Regions from separate parts of the Photorhabdus temperata genome, predicted to be linked through region 2. Evidence: predicted binding sites of a transcription regulator. Region 2 holds the regulator's gene; each other region holds the start of a gene.
What was found. The regulator PurR, encoded in region 2, represses purine synthesis genes. The targets are predictions, from matches to a motif close to CANGCAAACGTTTGCNTG.

Region 1 (3,991 bases), on a different contig from region 2:
CCCTTCCATCACACTCATCATACGCTTAGGCATGCGCCCTTTTCCAACAATGGATGATAAAGCCACCGCATCCGTTGGTGATAGCACGGCGGCAAGGGCAAAGGCAGCAATTAATGGAATGCCTGGCATCAGCCAGTAGATCAGATAACCAATACCGATAACAGTAACCAGTACCAATACCAGCATCAGTATGAAAATTTCCCTTCCGTACTGGAAAAATTCTCTGGTTGGCGTTTTCCAACCATCAACGAATAACAAAGGAGGGATTAGCAAGACAAGAAACAGCTCAGGATCGAAAGTCACATGTAAGCCAAAATGCGGCAAGGCTAGCAATGCACCCATTGCAATTTGCATTAACGGCAGAGGTATGCGAAACGGAATCACCTTAGCCAAAACACCAGAGACTGAAACCACCAAAATCAAAATCAGAATAGTAAAGAATATTTCCATGTTGCCCTTACAATTTACCTGAGAACCGTTGATATACAGATTGAGACTCTTTTCTTCCCGCCAAAACAAAAACCGTGAGAATAGATCTTAATGCTAAAATAACTGAATCAATCGAAAAAGGTAGATACATGCTGAGTCGTATCCGAAAGAATTGCAGGAATATTGTAAACTAATCAGATAAATAGCGGTGAAATAATTGAGAATTCAAAAGTAATCGCAAGAAATGGCAAAGTGCGTAGGCATGAAGACACCTTACGCACTTTTTAATCAATCAAATAGCCCAATCACCAGCATAAAATACTACCAAAGCGATCGTGATCACTACTGTACTGACATTTAACTTACGCCATTCGCCGGAACAGACACGGCCAATAACCAGAGAACCGAAACCCAGCATAATACCGGTGACAATATTGCAAGTCAGAACAATAAAGACCGCACAGAGCATACCGGACATCGCTCCAACAAAATCATCGAAGTCCAGCTTTCTGACATTACTCAACATCAGCAAACCAACATACATCAGCGCCGGCGCGGTCGCATACGCGGGTACAAGATATGAAAGTGGAGAAAGGAACAAAATTAACAGGAACAGGATACCGACAACTGTTGCAGTTAAACCTGTTTTACCCCCTGCTGCGGTACCCGCCGCTGATTCGATATATACCGCAGCCGGAGAGGCACCGATGACGCCTGCAAAAATACTGCTGACAGAATCGGCAGTCAGCGCTTTACCGCCATTAATAATCTGCCCGCCCTTATCCAACAGATTCCCTTGCCCCGCCACTGCGCGGATTGTACCGGTTGCATCAAATACCGCAGTCATTACCAATGCCAGTACACTGGGTAATACAATCGGCTGCAAAGCCCCCATAATATCCATACTAAAAACCAAAGACAGGCCGTCATCTCCCAAGTTGGGTACTTTAAAGAAGCCTTGATATTTCACAGCCGGATCAAAAATCAGCCCGATAACAGAAATCACCACAATCACTAGCAGCACGCCACCTGGAACTTTCAATTTTTCCAGGCCAAAAATAACCGCCAGACCAAGCAAAGTCATCATAACCGGAAAAGAAGTGAACGAACCCAGAGCAACAGGCAAACCTTCCAACGGGTTCTTAATGACCAAACCAACGCCATTTGACGCAATCAGCAACAAAAACAGCCCAATACCAATCCCCGCACCATGAGCAATACCCATAGGAATATTGCGCAAAATCCAGGAGCGAATACCGGTAACAGAAATCACAGTAAACAAACAGCCCATCAGGAATACCGCACCGAGCGCAACCGGAATACTGATTTGCTGCCCCAAAACCAAACTAAAAGCGGTAAATGCAGTCAGTGAAATTGCACAACCAATCGCCATTGGCAGATTAGCCCAAAGCCCCATTAACAAAGAGCCAAAACCGGCAACCAAACAGGTCGCAATAAAAACAGCAGTATGAGGAAACCCAGCCTGCCCTAGCATACCCGGAACAACGATGACTGAATAAACCATCGCCAGGAAAGTCGTGAGTCCTGCCAGAACTTCACGGCGTACCGTTGTTCCACGTTCGGTCAATTTAAAATACTTATCCAGCTTGTATTTAGCTGGTGCCTGAGTGCCGGATATCATGTTGTTCCCCTGCATTATATTCATGTATTTCTCCGCTTTCCGCCAAACGAAAACGATTACTTCACCTAATAACAATAATGAATATTGCACCAATTGGTTTCACAAACCATAAAAGCAATCGTTTGGCTTTCAGAATAAAAAACGGTGAGAGAATTTGAGGCGAAAGATTATCCAGTGATTATGGTGTTGGAATCAAGAGCTAACCGTATTTTTAACACAAAAAAGCTGCCTGTTTATTGTCATGTTTTTCTCGTGAAAAACTTGATAAAGTCACCAACAGGAGGTAAACCATGAGCATCAAAACCAAACTGATAAAAACGGGCTATTTGGCGAGCAAAAACCTTCAGATCAAGAGAAAATCAAAACCTTCTGATTTCGTAACGGACGCCGTATCGGCTATATAACTGGAATCAGTCTGTATAATAAGCTGGGCTTAACAACTCAAATTCCCATCTTTACCTCCAAAGGGTACTCCCGCCGACATCAGGCGGGAGGGGAATTTGGACGGGCTTGAAAAGCCCGTAGAATCATTAGCCACGCTGATGTTGAATGTATTGTTTCACCACTTCCAGCGGTGCTCCACCGCATGAACCCGCAAAGTAGGAGCGAGACCAGAGAACGGCCTTTCCGTATGCTCCGCGTAAGTCCAGAAACTCATTACGTAAGCGACGGGAGGTGACTGCTTTCAGCGAGTTAACCAATACCGATAGCTGAACGGTCGGGGGATACTCAATCAGCATATGAACATGATCTAAATCGCCGTGACTTTCTTTAAGTTCTGCGCCGAAGTCACGGCAGATTTCACCTGCATACTGATGAAAGGCTGCATAGTGTCGCTCGCCAAGAATCTTTCTACGGTATTTGGTCACAAACACAAGATGTACATGCAAAAGAAAGGCGGCATGTCGTGAACGATTAATTTTGTATTTTTGCATTGAAGTTAGCCGAAGGCACAGTAAAATAGAGAACAAACTGACTACACACTGAATGATAATGCTAATACTGAAAGCCTACAAGTTCAGACTAGAGCCAACCGAAGAACAGTCGCAGCGTCTGCGGCAGTTATGCGGCTGTGCTCGTTTCGTCTGGAATCACGGGCTTGACGAAACGAAGCGCATGCTTGAGTCAGGCGGCAAACTTCCCTCCGCTTTTGAGCTGAACAGGATGCTCACGGTGTGGAAAAACATGCCAGAACACGCCTTTTTGCAGGAAGCCTACACGGATAACCTTCAGCAAAAACTCAAAGATTTACACGGGGCGTGGAAACGTTGTTTTGATAAAAAATTGTCGGCAAAAGCGCCTGTATTTAAGAGAAAAAATGACGGACGCGATGCGATCCGCTTCGTTAATTTTGAGAAATATTGTCGACTTAAACCTCGTCGGGTAAAACTGCCTTCGGGTCTCGGTTGGGTTAAATTCCGGCAATCGCAGGAGGTGAACGGAAAAATTAAAAATGCCACCATCAGCCAGTCAGCGGGTAAATGGTCCATCTCATTTCAGGTCGAAATTGAGACACCTGAACCCCAGCATGAATCCTCCTCAATGATTGGGCTGGATGCGGGGATAACAAAACTGGCCACGCTCTCGGATGGCACAATATACGAACCTGTAAACAGTTTTAAGCGCAATCAGCGCAAGCTGGCGAGGCTTCAGCGTCAGTTAAGCCGCAAAGTTAAGTTCAGCGCCAACTGGCAGAAACAGAAGCGAAAAATTCAGCGTCTGCATTCGCACATCGCCAATATCCGGCGCGATTACCTTCATAAGACCACCACGAAAATAAGCAAAAACCACGCGATGATCGTGATTGAAGATTTGAAGGTCAGTAACATGTCGAAGTCAGCGAAAGGCACGGCAGAACAGCCCGGAAGGAACGTTCGGGCTAAATCAGGCTTAAATCGCGCGATACGGGATCAGGGCTGG
Region 2 (3,991 bases):
ATTTCCATATTGAACCATTTGAGGGCGCAAATCTTGAACCAGCGGCCCTAGAGTTTACCGGCATCGATCCATCAAACCCGCTACGTGGAGCAGTAAACGAGTATGAAGCTCTGCACGCTATTTTCAAAATGGTTCGTAAAGGGATAAAAAATAGTCATTGCAGTCGGGCCATTATCGTTGCGCACAATGCTAACTTTGATCATAGCTTTGTTATGGCTGCCGCAGAACGCGCCAGACTGAAACGGAATCCATTTCATCCATTTGCGACTTTTGATACGGCTGCTTTGGGTGGCCTGGTATTAGGACAAACGATTTTAGCAAAAGCCTGCGCCACAGCCGGGATCCCATTCGACAATAATCAGGCTCACAGCGCCTTATATGATACTGAGCGTACCGCTGAATTATTCTGTGAAATGGTTAATCGCTGGAAACAACTTGGCGGCTGGCCCTTAGCGACAACAGAAGAAGAAAAAACCGGATAGACTTATAGCTAACTATAAGATTAATATAATCAAATTAAAATTTAAGCAATAACAAAAACCCCCATATATCAACATATGGGGAGATAACATAATAGCCTGTCGCTAATTTAAAAATTATTCTGTCGCGTTTTCATCCTGAGAGCGATATTTATCAGCGGTTTCTTTAATTAATGTTTGTAGCTCACCACGTTGATACATTTCAATAATAATATCGCATCCACCTATCAACTCACCTTCGACCCAAAGCTGAGGAAACGTTGGCCAGTTAGCATACTTTGGCAATTCTGCACGAATATCTGGATTTTGCAAAATATCTACATAAGCAAAACGTTCACCACATGCAGATAAAGCCTGAACAACCTGGGCAGAAAATCCACAATTTGGTAATTTAGGAGAGCCTTTCATATACAGCAGAATCGGGTTCTCTTTAATTTGGCGCTCAATCTTCTCAATAATCGTCATTTTTATTTCCTTTAAACCAACAGTATGTTGATAACCAACATCGTCACAATATTGGCGGAGAATACCATTTTCTCTCACCAATATGCATCCTGATATTTTCTTATCCTGGTAAGGATGGCCTTTATCAGGCAAAGATCAAGCAAACAGCAGCAAAAATGGCAATCATCACCAACGTGCTCACCGCAGTAAATAAGCCAAGCTTCAAATCGGTATTCATCGATCCCCCCTAAGAATAGAAGTCTATAACCAAAAATACCATTCAGTTAACATGGTTAATTATCCTTACATTAAGGAAAAAACATAAAATAACGATCACCCTGTATTTTATAACATTGATTATTGCTTTCACTTTTGAGCCAGATCAGACAAAATTCAGGATTTATCGCTAAATTATTGCCAGCAGACACCCTAATGTATAAAGATACTGGTAAATAATTAACAAAGAGTTTTAAATTTAGACCAAAAGGTCAGGAGTATTTCATCTCATGGCAACGATCAAAGATGTGGCTAAGCACGCTGGCGTTTCAACCACTACCGTATCCCATGTTATTAATAAAACCCGTTTCGTCGCCGAAGATACCAAGGCCGCCGTTTGGGCTGCTATCAAAGAACTGAGTTATTCACCCAGTGCTGTTGCCCGCAGTCTGAAAGTTAACCATACAAAATCGATCGGATTACTGGCAACGTCCAGCGAAGCCCCCTATTTTGCTGAAGTCATCGAAGCCGTTGAGAACAGTTGTTATAGCAAAGGCTATACGCTGATTTTGTGTAACTCACACAATAACATTGATAAACAGAAAGCCTATCTGGCCATGCTGGCACAAAAACGGGTAGATGGATTGCTGGTGATGTGTTCAGAGTACCCGGAACAATTGCTGGGAATGTTAGAAGATTATCGCAATATCCCAATGGTCGTCATGGATTGGGGGCAAGCCAGAAGTAATTTCACTGATACTATTATTGATAACGCATTCCACGGCGGTTATCTGGCTGGTCGCTATCTTATTGAACGTGGTCATCGTGATATTGGTGCGATCCCTGGCCCCCTGGCACGAAATACCGGTGGCGGCCGTCATCAGGGATTCTTGAAAGCCTTAAAAGAAGCCAGTATTCCAATCAGAGAAGAGTGGATTGTTCAAGGGGATTTTGAACCCGAATCGGGCTACAAAGCCATGCATCAAATTCTGAATCAAAAACAGCGTCCGACCGCAGTTTTCTGTGGTGGCGATGTTATGGCAATGGGGGCTATTTGTGCTGCTGATGAACTAGGATTACGCGTCCCACAGGATATTTCTGTGATCGGTTACGATAATATACGCAACGCCCGCTATTTCTCTCCGGCATTGACGACTATCCATCAGCCAAAAGAACGTCTGGGACAAATGGCATTTTCTATGTTACTGGATAGAATAGTCAGTAAACGTGAAGATGCACAAACTATTGAAGTACATCCACGTTTGGTTGAACGGCGTTCTGTCACAGATGGCCCCTTTATCGACTATCGCCGTTAATCCTCCCTATTCATCCTGAAGCCATTCAGCATTAAGAGTTTCACTATCGCCGAGATAGCCAAGAAGCCAACTTAATGCCGGAGAATGGCTATTTTGCACCCATGTCAAACAACACGGGCTATCCGGCAAAGGCTGCTCTAATTCCAATGCTTCCAGTTTTTTCTGCCGGATCAGCGGCATTGCCCTATGCTTAGGTGCCATCCCCACACATAAACCCTCGTTCAGACAAGCCAGACCAGATTCCCAATCAGGTACCACCAGTCTGCGCTGATTATCCAGAGTCCAGGTGTCACGCTTCGGTAAATTGCGGGATGTATCCTCAAGACACAAGCTAGGATAAGGTCGCATTTGATCATCTGACAGAGGGCCGGTCAGCTGAGTCAAAGCATGACCCGTACTGACGACACACAGCCAGGGCATAAATCCCATATCTCGGAAACTGTACCTTTCCCCTACCGGCGCTACCCGGGTGGCGCCAATTGCAACATCAACCCGGCCATCCACCAGCGCGTCCCATACACCATTGAATACTTCCTGATGAATAAACAGCTCTATATCAGGAAAATGGTGATAAAAATCAAGAATAAGCTGACGACTGCGTTCTGGTTTAACAACCCGGTCAATAGCAATACTGAATTGCCCTCTCCAGCCATTTGCAACCTGTTGGCACTGATGACGAGTGTCAATCATTTTTTTGATAACAGCGCGAGCCTCTTTGATAAAAATAGTGCCTGACTCAGTTAATTCCACATCCCGATGACGACGTTCAAACAACGGGACCGCAAGCCACTCTTCCAGTTGTCTTACGGTATAACTGATTGCAGAAGGGACGCGGTGAAGTTCCGTTGCAGCAGCACTAAAACTTCCCGTTCTGGCAACAGCATCCACAACTTCAAGTGAATATTCTGACCACATAATTTTACCTTTCAATTTTTTTCACAGCATTATCCAAATATTACCGTTTCACAAGTAAAAATCACGGCATATAGAATATGTAAAAATATTCTTATCTACCTACACAGCAAGTTATTTCAATCATGACATCCAAAGAGAGTAATCAAATGAAAAACTCAAGTCAGTTCATGTTCTACCTTGCAGGCTTGAGTATGCTGGGTTACCTGGCTATTGATATGTATCTACCGGCATTCGGCCCTATGCAACAAGAATTAGGTACATCGGCGAGAGCAATCAGTGCCAGCCTGAGCATCTTTCTTGCAGGTTTTGCCTTTGCTCAACTTTTGTGGGGGCCTCTTTCCGATCGCTTTGGAAGAAAGCCTATTATCATCACCGGGTTATCAATGTTTTCTGTTGGCTGTCTGGGTATGCTTTGGATAACAGACGCCACGCAACTTTTAGTTTTGCGTTTTATCCAAGCCATAGGTGTTTGTTCAGCCGCAGTTTCATGGCAAGCATTAGTTATTGATCGTTATGACGCCAACCATACTAAACGCGTTTTTGCCACGATCATGCCCCTAGTCGCACTTTCCCCTGCCCTGGCGCCTTTGATGGGTGCCTGGCTGTTACAACATGGCGGCT
Region 3 (3,991 bases), on a different contig from region 2:
ACAAATTCAAGGAAAGCACCGCCACCAGTAGAGATGTAAGAAATTTTGTCAGCAATACCGAACAGGTCGATCGCTGCCAGCGTATCGCCACCACCTGCGATAGAGAATGCGTCACTATCAGCAATTGCGCGGGCGACAATTTCAGTTCCTTGACGGAAATTAGGGAATTCGAATACACCAACAGGGCCATTCCACAGAATAGTTTTAGCGTTTTTCAGGATATCTGCCAGACGTTGAGCGGATTCCTCTCCCAGATCGAGGATTTGCTCATCATCTTTAATATCGCCGGTAGATTTCAAGGTGGCTTCCGCAGTTTCAGAGAATTCTGTTGCCACACGAACATCAGTTGGCACTGGAATATCACAGCTTATCAGCAGTTTTTTCGCTTCTGGGATCAGGTCATCTTCATACAGTGAGCGACCCACATTGTGGCCTTCCGCGGCAACAAAAGTATTCGCGATACCTCCGCCCACAATCAGTTGATCGGCGATTTTGGACAGGGTGTCCAATACGGTCAGCTTGGTCGAAACTTTAGAACCACCAACGATAGCAACCATTGGACGGGCTGGCTTATCCAGCGCTTTACCCAATGCTTCCAGTTCTGCGGACAGCAAAGGACCTGCACAGGCAACAGGAGCAAACTTAGCCACACCGTGGGTAGAAGCCTGAGCACGATGCGCCGTACCGAATGCATCCATGATATAAATATCACACAGAGAAGCGTATTTTTTCGCCAGCGTTTCGTCGTCTTTCTTCTCGCCTTTATTAAAGCGAACATTTTCCAGAACAACCAGCTCACCTTCCGCTATGTCCACACCTTCCAGATACGCTTTTTCCAGACGAACCGGGGAAGATAATTTCTCTTTCAGGTAATTTACTACTGGTTTCAGCGAGAATTCTTCATTGTATTCGCCTTCAGTAGGGCGGCCAAGGTGAGAAGTGATCATAACCTTAGCGCCCTGTTTTAATGCTGCTTCGATGGTCGGCAAAGAAGCACGGATACGCGCATCAGAGGTGACTTTGCCATCTTTTACCGGAACGTTCAGGTCAGCGCGGATCAAAACTCGCTTACCCGCCAGATCTAAATCGGTCATCTTAATTACAGACATGGTGAATCCTCTCGTTGATTCTCTAAATTGTTTAATCTTGTGCCGTGTGCAGATCTATTATTATGCACCGTCTGTCAGCAACAGATCATTTGAAACCCGTAGCAGCCATTGCTAACGTTGTATCCAACATTCGATTAGCAAAACCCCACTCATTATCACACCAGACTAATGTCTTAATCAGATGTTGCCCACTAACCCGCGTTTGTGTGCCATCAACAATCGCGCTGTGGGGATCGTGGTTAAAATCCGTTGAGACTAACGGCAATTCGGTATAGTCAACTATACCACGAAATGAAGTTGCTGCTGATTTTTGCATTAATTCATTGATTTTTTTGACATTCACTGGAGATTTTACTGTAACGCTCAAATCAATAGCAGTCACATTAATCGTTGGTACGCGCACTGAGATGGCTTCAAAACGGTCACAGAATTTTGGAAAAATCCGGGTTATCCCTGCGGCCAGTTTGGTATCCACCGGAATGATAGACTGGCTGGCGGCCCGGGTACGCCGTAAATCTTGATGATAGGCATCAATCACAGGTTGGTCATTCATTGAGGCATGAATTGTTGTCACTGTGCCAGATTCAATCTCAAATGCATCATCCAATAATTTAATGATGGGAATAATGCAGTTAGTGGTGCAAGAAGCATTGGATACAATGCGATCTTCTGCTGTCAGCAGCTCCTGATTCACACCATAGACCACCGTCGCGTCTAAATCATTGCCACCCGGATGAGAAAACAGCACCTTTTTTGCGCCACTGGCAAGATGTGCCTCTCCATCAGCTCTGCTGCCATATATCCCACTGCAATCAAGAACAATATCAATCCCCAGTTCCTGCCAGGGCAATGCCGATATATCGGGTTGATGAAACAGACGAATATTATCGTCACCAACCTGCAACAAATCATTATTCAGACGCACATCCCAGGCAAAACGACCGTGACTGGAGTCATACTTCAGCAAGTGGGCAATCCCTTCGGCACCCGCCAACTCATTAACAGCAATAATAGCAATTTCAGCCCGACGCCCAGACTCATAAAGAGCACGTAAAATACTGCGCCCTACCCTGCCAAAACCGTTTATTGCTACCTTGATTGTCATGTTACTCCCTGAATATAGTTATTACCACGCAACCGTTTAGGATAACTGACTCAATCACTAATGTACTGATTGTTTATCACAAAATTGCTAAAACTGTGGCCTCCAGATAACAAAATGAAACGATTCAGCTACTGGCAATGAGATTAAGGGAAAAGCAGATTGATGGCAATAGTAAAAAGTGATCAACTCACGAAATGGAAAAAATAATAAAATGGGCGTGATTGGAGCACCAACATTCCTGCAAGGAGATACGGCTTCTTAATCCCTGTATCAGATTCTGTGGTTAGTGCAGTAGTCCAGGGCATTAGAAAATTGCCCCCCGGACACTGGCATATTAAGGGCGACTATAAGTTGCTATAGCCGCCCAAATATGGGCTATCAATGCTATGGCTACCAATATAACGGCTAAATATTCGTTCCACCATCCACTGCAATGTCCGCACCAGTGATAAAAGTGGCCTCCTTACTTGCCAGGAAGCTCACTACGGCTGCAATATCGGTTGTTGAACCATACTGACCAAGGGTAGTAAGGGAGCGCCAGAAATCTGCATTGGGGCCATTAACAGGATTCATGTCAGTATCAATAGGGCCTGGAGAAATCTGGTTCACCGTGATGCCTTTTCCTCCAAGATCACGGGCCAGCCCTTTCGTCAAACCGGTCATTGCCGATTTACTCATTGCATACAAGGTCAATCCAGCTCCTGGGACTCGGCTACCAACACAACTTCCGATGTTGATGATCCTTCCCCCCTCACCAAGATACGGCGAGGCCGATTGGGCGAACAAGAAAGCAGCTCTGATGTTCACCAATATAGTTTTATCCACCGTGTCCAATGGAATCTCTGACAACGGGCTAAGACTAGAATCCATGTATCCTGCGTTATTAACCAAGATATTGAGGCGGCCAAATTGCCGAATCACCTGATCGATTACCGATATGATAGCCGGAGCATCCACTACATCGGCTTGAATCGCATCCCCACGCCTACCGCATTTTTGTATGTCGTCCAGAACGTTTTTTGCCGCAATAGTGTTGTTGGCAAATGTAATGACCACATGCGCGCCATCCAAAGCCAGCCGACGGGCAATACCAGCTCCGATGCCACGGCTACCACCAGTGACCAATGCTACCTTTTCAGAAAGATCAGACATACTCACCTCCAAGAGTGCAATTTTAACTTTGATTATCGAGTTACAGGACTCGCACGACGTAACGACCGAATTTCAGGAATCAAAGTCATGAGACCCGCAATAGCCATGAAAAATCCGACCCACAGTGGCGATCGCAAACCATATCCGACACTGATACAAAGGCCTCCAAGGAAGGCACCAACGACAATACCCAGCGTGATAACAGATGTGTGCAGCGTATTAACCAAGGGACGTCCGTTAGCGGTCCGCATTACACGTGAAACCATAGCTGGATTCATCGTTACACCGACTAAACCGATGCCAACCAGTGCCAACGCGGCAATTGATTTGTTGTCCGCGAATACGCCGAACAATAGGAGAAATAAGGAAAGCAAGACCAATCCAATCGATAAAATCGATATTGTATGGCTATCTGCCAACTTCCCGACAACCATGTTGCCAATGACGGTAGCAGCCCCATACACGAACAATAAACTCGCTACTGCCCCGTCACTGTAGCCCGTAATATCCTTAAGGATGGGCGTGAAATAGGTGAATGCGGCAAAAGTAGCACCTATGATCAACATACTGGTGGAAAAGGCACCCCATAGCTTCGGGTTTTTCAAGGCCGCCAATTCTCCTCCCA
Region 4 (3,991 bases), on a different contig from region 2:
ATTGTTCTTCAGGACGAATAATACTAATCAAGCGGAAAATCAGACTCATACCAATACCCACAATAGTTGCCAGCGCCATACCTTTAAGTTCAGCAACGCCAATACTTATTTTCGCGCCACTGACACCAATAATAAGAATAACGGAGGTCAGAATTAGATTCTGTGCTTTATTGTAATCCACTTTGGAATCAATCAGCACCCGAATACCTGATGCTCCGATAACCCCATAAAGCAACAGAGAAACACCGCCCATGACCGGAACAGGCACGGCTTGAATTGCTGCCGCCAGTTTACCAACACAGGAGAGCAGAATCGCCAATACCGCCGCGCCACCAATAACCCAGGTGCTGTAAACTTTGGTAATTGCCATCACACCAATATTTTCACCATAAGTCGTATTAGGGGTTGAACCAAAGAAACCGGAAATCACAGTTGAAAAACCATTCGCGAACATAGAACGATATAAACCGGGTTCTTTCAACAAATCTCTCTTCACAATATTTGCCGTAACAACCAAATGACCAACATGTTCCGCGATGACAACCAGTGCCGCAGGCAGGATCATCATTATGGCAAACCATTCAAAACGGGGCGTGTAGAAAGTTGGCAATGCAAACCACGGTGCTTCACGCACGGGTGTCAAGTCAACCTCTCCCAACAGGAATGCCAGCGCGTAACCCACCAACACCCCAATCAGAATCGGAATGATAGCCAGAAATCCACGGAACATTACGGAGCCAAGAACAGTAACCGCCAGTGTGACCAGCGAAATTGTCAGCGTCGTTGGATTAACATCAGCGCCTTCTGCCGGACGCAAACCGGCCATATCAGCCGCAACACCTGCAAGTTCCAGCCCGATAACCGCAACAATCGCCCCCATTGCCGCAGGTGGAAACAGCACATTAATCCAGCCTCGTCCCGCCACTTTGACAATCAATGAAACCAGGCAGAACAGCACACCACACAGGATAAAACCGCCCAACGCTAATTCATACCCCAGTGGCAACAACAATAAAACCGGTGAAATAAATGCGAAACTCGATCCCAAATACGCCGGAATTTTTCCCTTACAGATAATCAGATATAACAATGTACCAATTCCGTTAAATAGCAGAATCGTCGCCGGGTTGACTTTAAACAGAATCGGCACCAATACCGTTGCACCAAACATAGCAAAAAGATGTTGGAAGCTCAGTGGAATGGTCTGTAAAAGTGAAGGCCGCTCATCTACCCCAATAGTGCGACGGGTCATTTGTTTATCCTCTTCATATTATCGCATCACGAACCAAAAAAAAGCCGACTCAAAAGTCGGCTAACTTATTATTTTGTACCAAATATTTTATCGCCTGCATCCCCCAGGCCGGGCACAATGTACCCCTGTTCATTGAGTCTCTCATCAATAGAAGCGGTATACAGTTCTACATCAGGATGGGCTTTTTCCAGTGCAGCAATACCTTCAGGCGCCGCAACCAAAACCAGAACTTTAATCGACTGACAGCTTGCTTTTTTCAGTAAATCAATAGTTGCAATCATGGAACCGCCGGTCGCCAGCATGGGATCAACTACCAGCGCCAGACGTTCATCAATATTAGAAGCAAGTTTCTGGAAATAAGGGACCGGTTCTAACGTATGTTCATCGCGATACACACCTACGACACTGATCCGGGCACTTGGTACGTTCTCCAATACGCCATCCATCATACCCAATCCCGCACGCAGAATAGGCACAACGGTTATTTTCTTACCTTTAATCTGCTCAACAGCTACTGGGCCACACCAGCCATCAATAGTGACCTTTTCAGTTTCTAAATCAGCGGTGGCTTCATAAGTCAGAAGGCTTCCGACTTCTGCGGCCAGTTCACGAAAGCGTTTGGTGCTGATATCATTCGCTCGCATCAGGCCGAGTTTATGTTTAACAAGTGGGTGGTTCACCTCAACGATCTTCATGGACTTCTCCTACTGTATTGTCAAGTCGCCGGCAGACAAAAAATCGCGAGATTATACCGCTTTTTAACCATAACACCACTACCAATCTGTTGATTTTAATCAAACGCACGGCTTTTCTCCTATAACGGAGATCCTGCATAAGAGTCTCGCAAACGTTTGCTTAGGCTGCTAGAATTGTCAAAGTTCTATCTTAATTTATCAAATGCAACTGCCTTGAGGGCTTCTCAGTGACCAACAAAACCTCTCTCAGCTATAAAGATGCCGGTGTAGATATCGATGCGGGTAATGCCTTGGTAGACCGTATCAAAGGTGTTGTAAAACAGACTCGTCGTCCAGAAGTCATGGGCGGTTTAGGTGGATTTGGCGCTTTATGTGCATTACCGCAAAAATACCGCGAACCTATTCTGGTTTCCGGTACCGACGGTGTGGGTACCAAACTGCGTCTGGCGATGGATCTCAAACGCCATGACACTATCGGCATTGATTTAGTTGCAATGTGCGTCAACGACCTGGTTGTCCAGGGCGCAGAACCCCTGTTCTTCCTTGATTATTATGCAACCGGAAAACTGGATGTTGATACCGCCGCCAGCGTTATCACCGGTATCGCGGAAGGTTGTAAATTATCCGGCTGTGCTCTAGTTGGTGGTGAAACTGCGGAAATGCCGGGGATGTATCATGGTGAAGATTATGATGTTGCCGGTTTCTGTGTTGGTGTTGTTGAAAAATCAGAAATCATTGATGGCAGTAAAGTTCAGGCTGGTGATGCCCTGATTGCTCTCGCCGCCAGTGGCCCTCATTCAAACGGCTATTCTCTGATACGCAAAATTCTGGCCGTCAGCAACACAGATCCAGAAACAACCGAGCTTGAAAGCAAATCACTGGCAGATCACCTGCTCGCCCCGACAAAAATTTATGTGAAATCCCTTTTATCCCTGATTGAGCACGTTGATGTTCACGCAATTGCTCATCTGACCGGCGGCGGTTTCTGGGAAAATATTCCACGTGTCCTGCCTGAAAATACCCAGGCACAAATTAATGAATCCAGTTGGCAATGGCCGGCAATATTTAACTGGCTGCAACAAACCGGTAATGTCAGCCGTCATGAAATGTACCGTACATTCAACTGTGGTGTCGGGATGGTCATTGCATTACCACAAACAGCCGTTGAACAAGCGCTTGAATTACTCAACGCCGCCGGTGAAAAAGCCTGGCAAATCGGTACCATCGCCACACAGAAAGAGAACGAACAACAGGTTGTTATTCAATGAAAAACATCGTTGTATTGATCTCCGGCAACGGCAGCAATCTCCAGGCGGTGATTGACGCCTGCCAGCAGAACAAAATCAGTGGGCAAATTTGTGCGGTATTCAGTAATACCGCTAATGCTTACGGTCTGCTACGGGCTAAACAGGCGGAAATTCCCGCCCATGTCGTCAGCCCGAAAAACTATGCGGATCGTCAGACTTATGATCAAGCACTGAAACACGCCATCGATCAGTATCAACCCGATTTAGTCGTTCTCGCAGGTTATATGCGTATTCTGACGCCGGATTTTGTTCAGCACTACTTTGGTCGCCTGCTAAACATTCACCCTTCTCTATTGCCAAAATATCCCGGCCTGCATACTCACCGCAAGGCAATGGAAAATGGCGATACAGAACACGGCACCTCCGTTCATTTTGTGACAGAAGAGCTGGATGGCGGCCCGGTGATCCTGCAAGCCAAAGTTCCCATTTTTGCAAATGACCAGGAAAGTGAGGTTATTAAACGGGTCCAAACTCAGGAGCACGATATCTACCCATTAGTTATCAACTGGTTTGTCGAAGGACGCCTGAGCATGGTTAATGGCAAAGCCCATCTGGATGGGAATATTCTTCCTCCACAAGGCTATGCCGCAGAATAATCTATTTATTCACCCCTAATTACAGTGCTGTGGTAATATACCCGGCACTGCGAACTATTATTAATAATACTCTCTTATTTATTAAAAACCGAGGTATCAAATGTCTGGTGGTTCTCATTCTCCACCTGTCAGGTTACGCCC

Region 1: the regulator PurR is predicted to act here: its motif matches at 2,183-2,200, upstream of LGZ99_RS16230 (NCS2 family permease).
Region 3: the regulator PurR is predicted to act here: its motif matches at 2,240-2,257, upstream of epd (erythrose-4-phosphate dehydrogenase).
Region 4: the regulator PurR is predicted to act here: its motif matches at 2,093-2,110, upstream of purM (phosphoribosylformylglycinamidine cyclo-ligase).

The regions. Positions count from the first base shown of each region.
Region 1 is NZ_JAJAFX010000042.1:28,974-32,964, forward strand. It holds gene LGZ99_RS16225 (Na+/H+ antiporter) at 1-450, opposite strand, end outside; gene LGZ99_RS16230 (NCS2 family permease) at 722-2,071, opposite strand; gene tnpA (IS200/IS605 family transposase) at 2,602-3,006, opposite strand; gene LGZ99_RS16240 (RNA-guided endonuclease InsQ/TnpB family protein) at 3,065-3,991, shown strand, end outside.
Region 2 is NZ_JAJAFX010000002.1:152,450-156,440, forward strand. It holds gene rnt (ribonuclease T) at 1-482, shown strand, start outside; gene LGZ99_RS01355 (Grx4 family monothiol glutaredoxin) at 597-944, opposite strand; gene purR (HTH-type transcriptional repressor PurR) at 1,430-2,455, shown strand; gene punR (DNA-binding transcriptional activator PunR) at 2,462-3,370, opposite strand; gene punC (purine nucleoside transporter PunC) at 3,517-3,991, shown strand, end outside.
Region 3 is NZ_JAJAFX010000020.1:64,954-68,944, reverse strand. It holds gene pgk (phosphoglycerate kinase) at 1-1,109, opposite strand, end outside; gene epd (erythrose-4-phosphate dehydrogenase) at 1,195-2,214, opposite strand; gene LGZ99_RS09765 (SDR family NAD(P)-dependent oxidoreductase) at 2,620-3,366, opposite strand; gene LGZ99_RS09760 (MFS transporter) at 3,399-3,991, opposite strand, start outside.
Region 4 is NZ_JAJAFX010000015.1:49,508-53,498, forward strand. It holds gene uraA (uracil permease) at 1-1,252, opposite strand, end outside; gene upp (uracil phosphoribosyltransferase) at 1,321-1,947, opposite strand; gene purM (phosphoribosylformylglycinamidine cyclo-ligase) at 2,175-3,215, shown strand; gene purN (phosphoribosylglycinamide formyltransferase) at 3,212-3,850, shown strand; gene speG (spermidine N1-acetyltransferase) at 3,951-3,991, shown strand, end outside.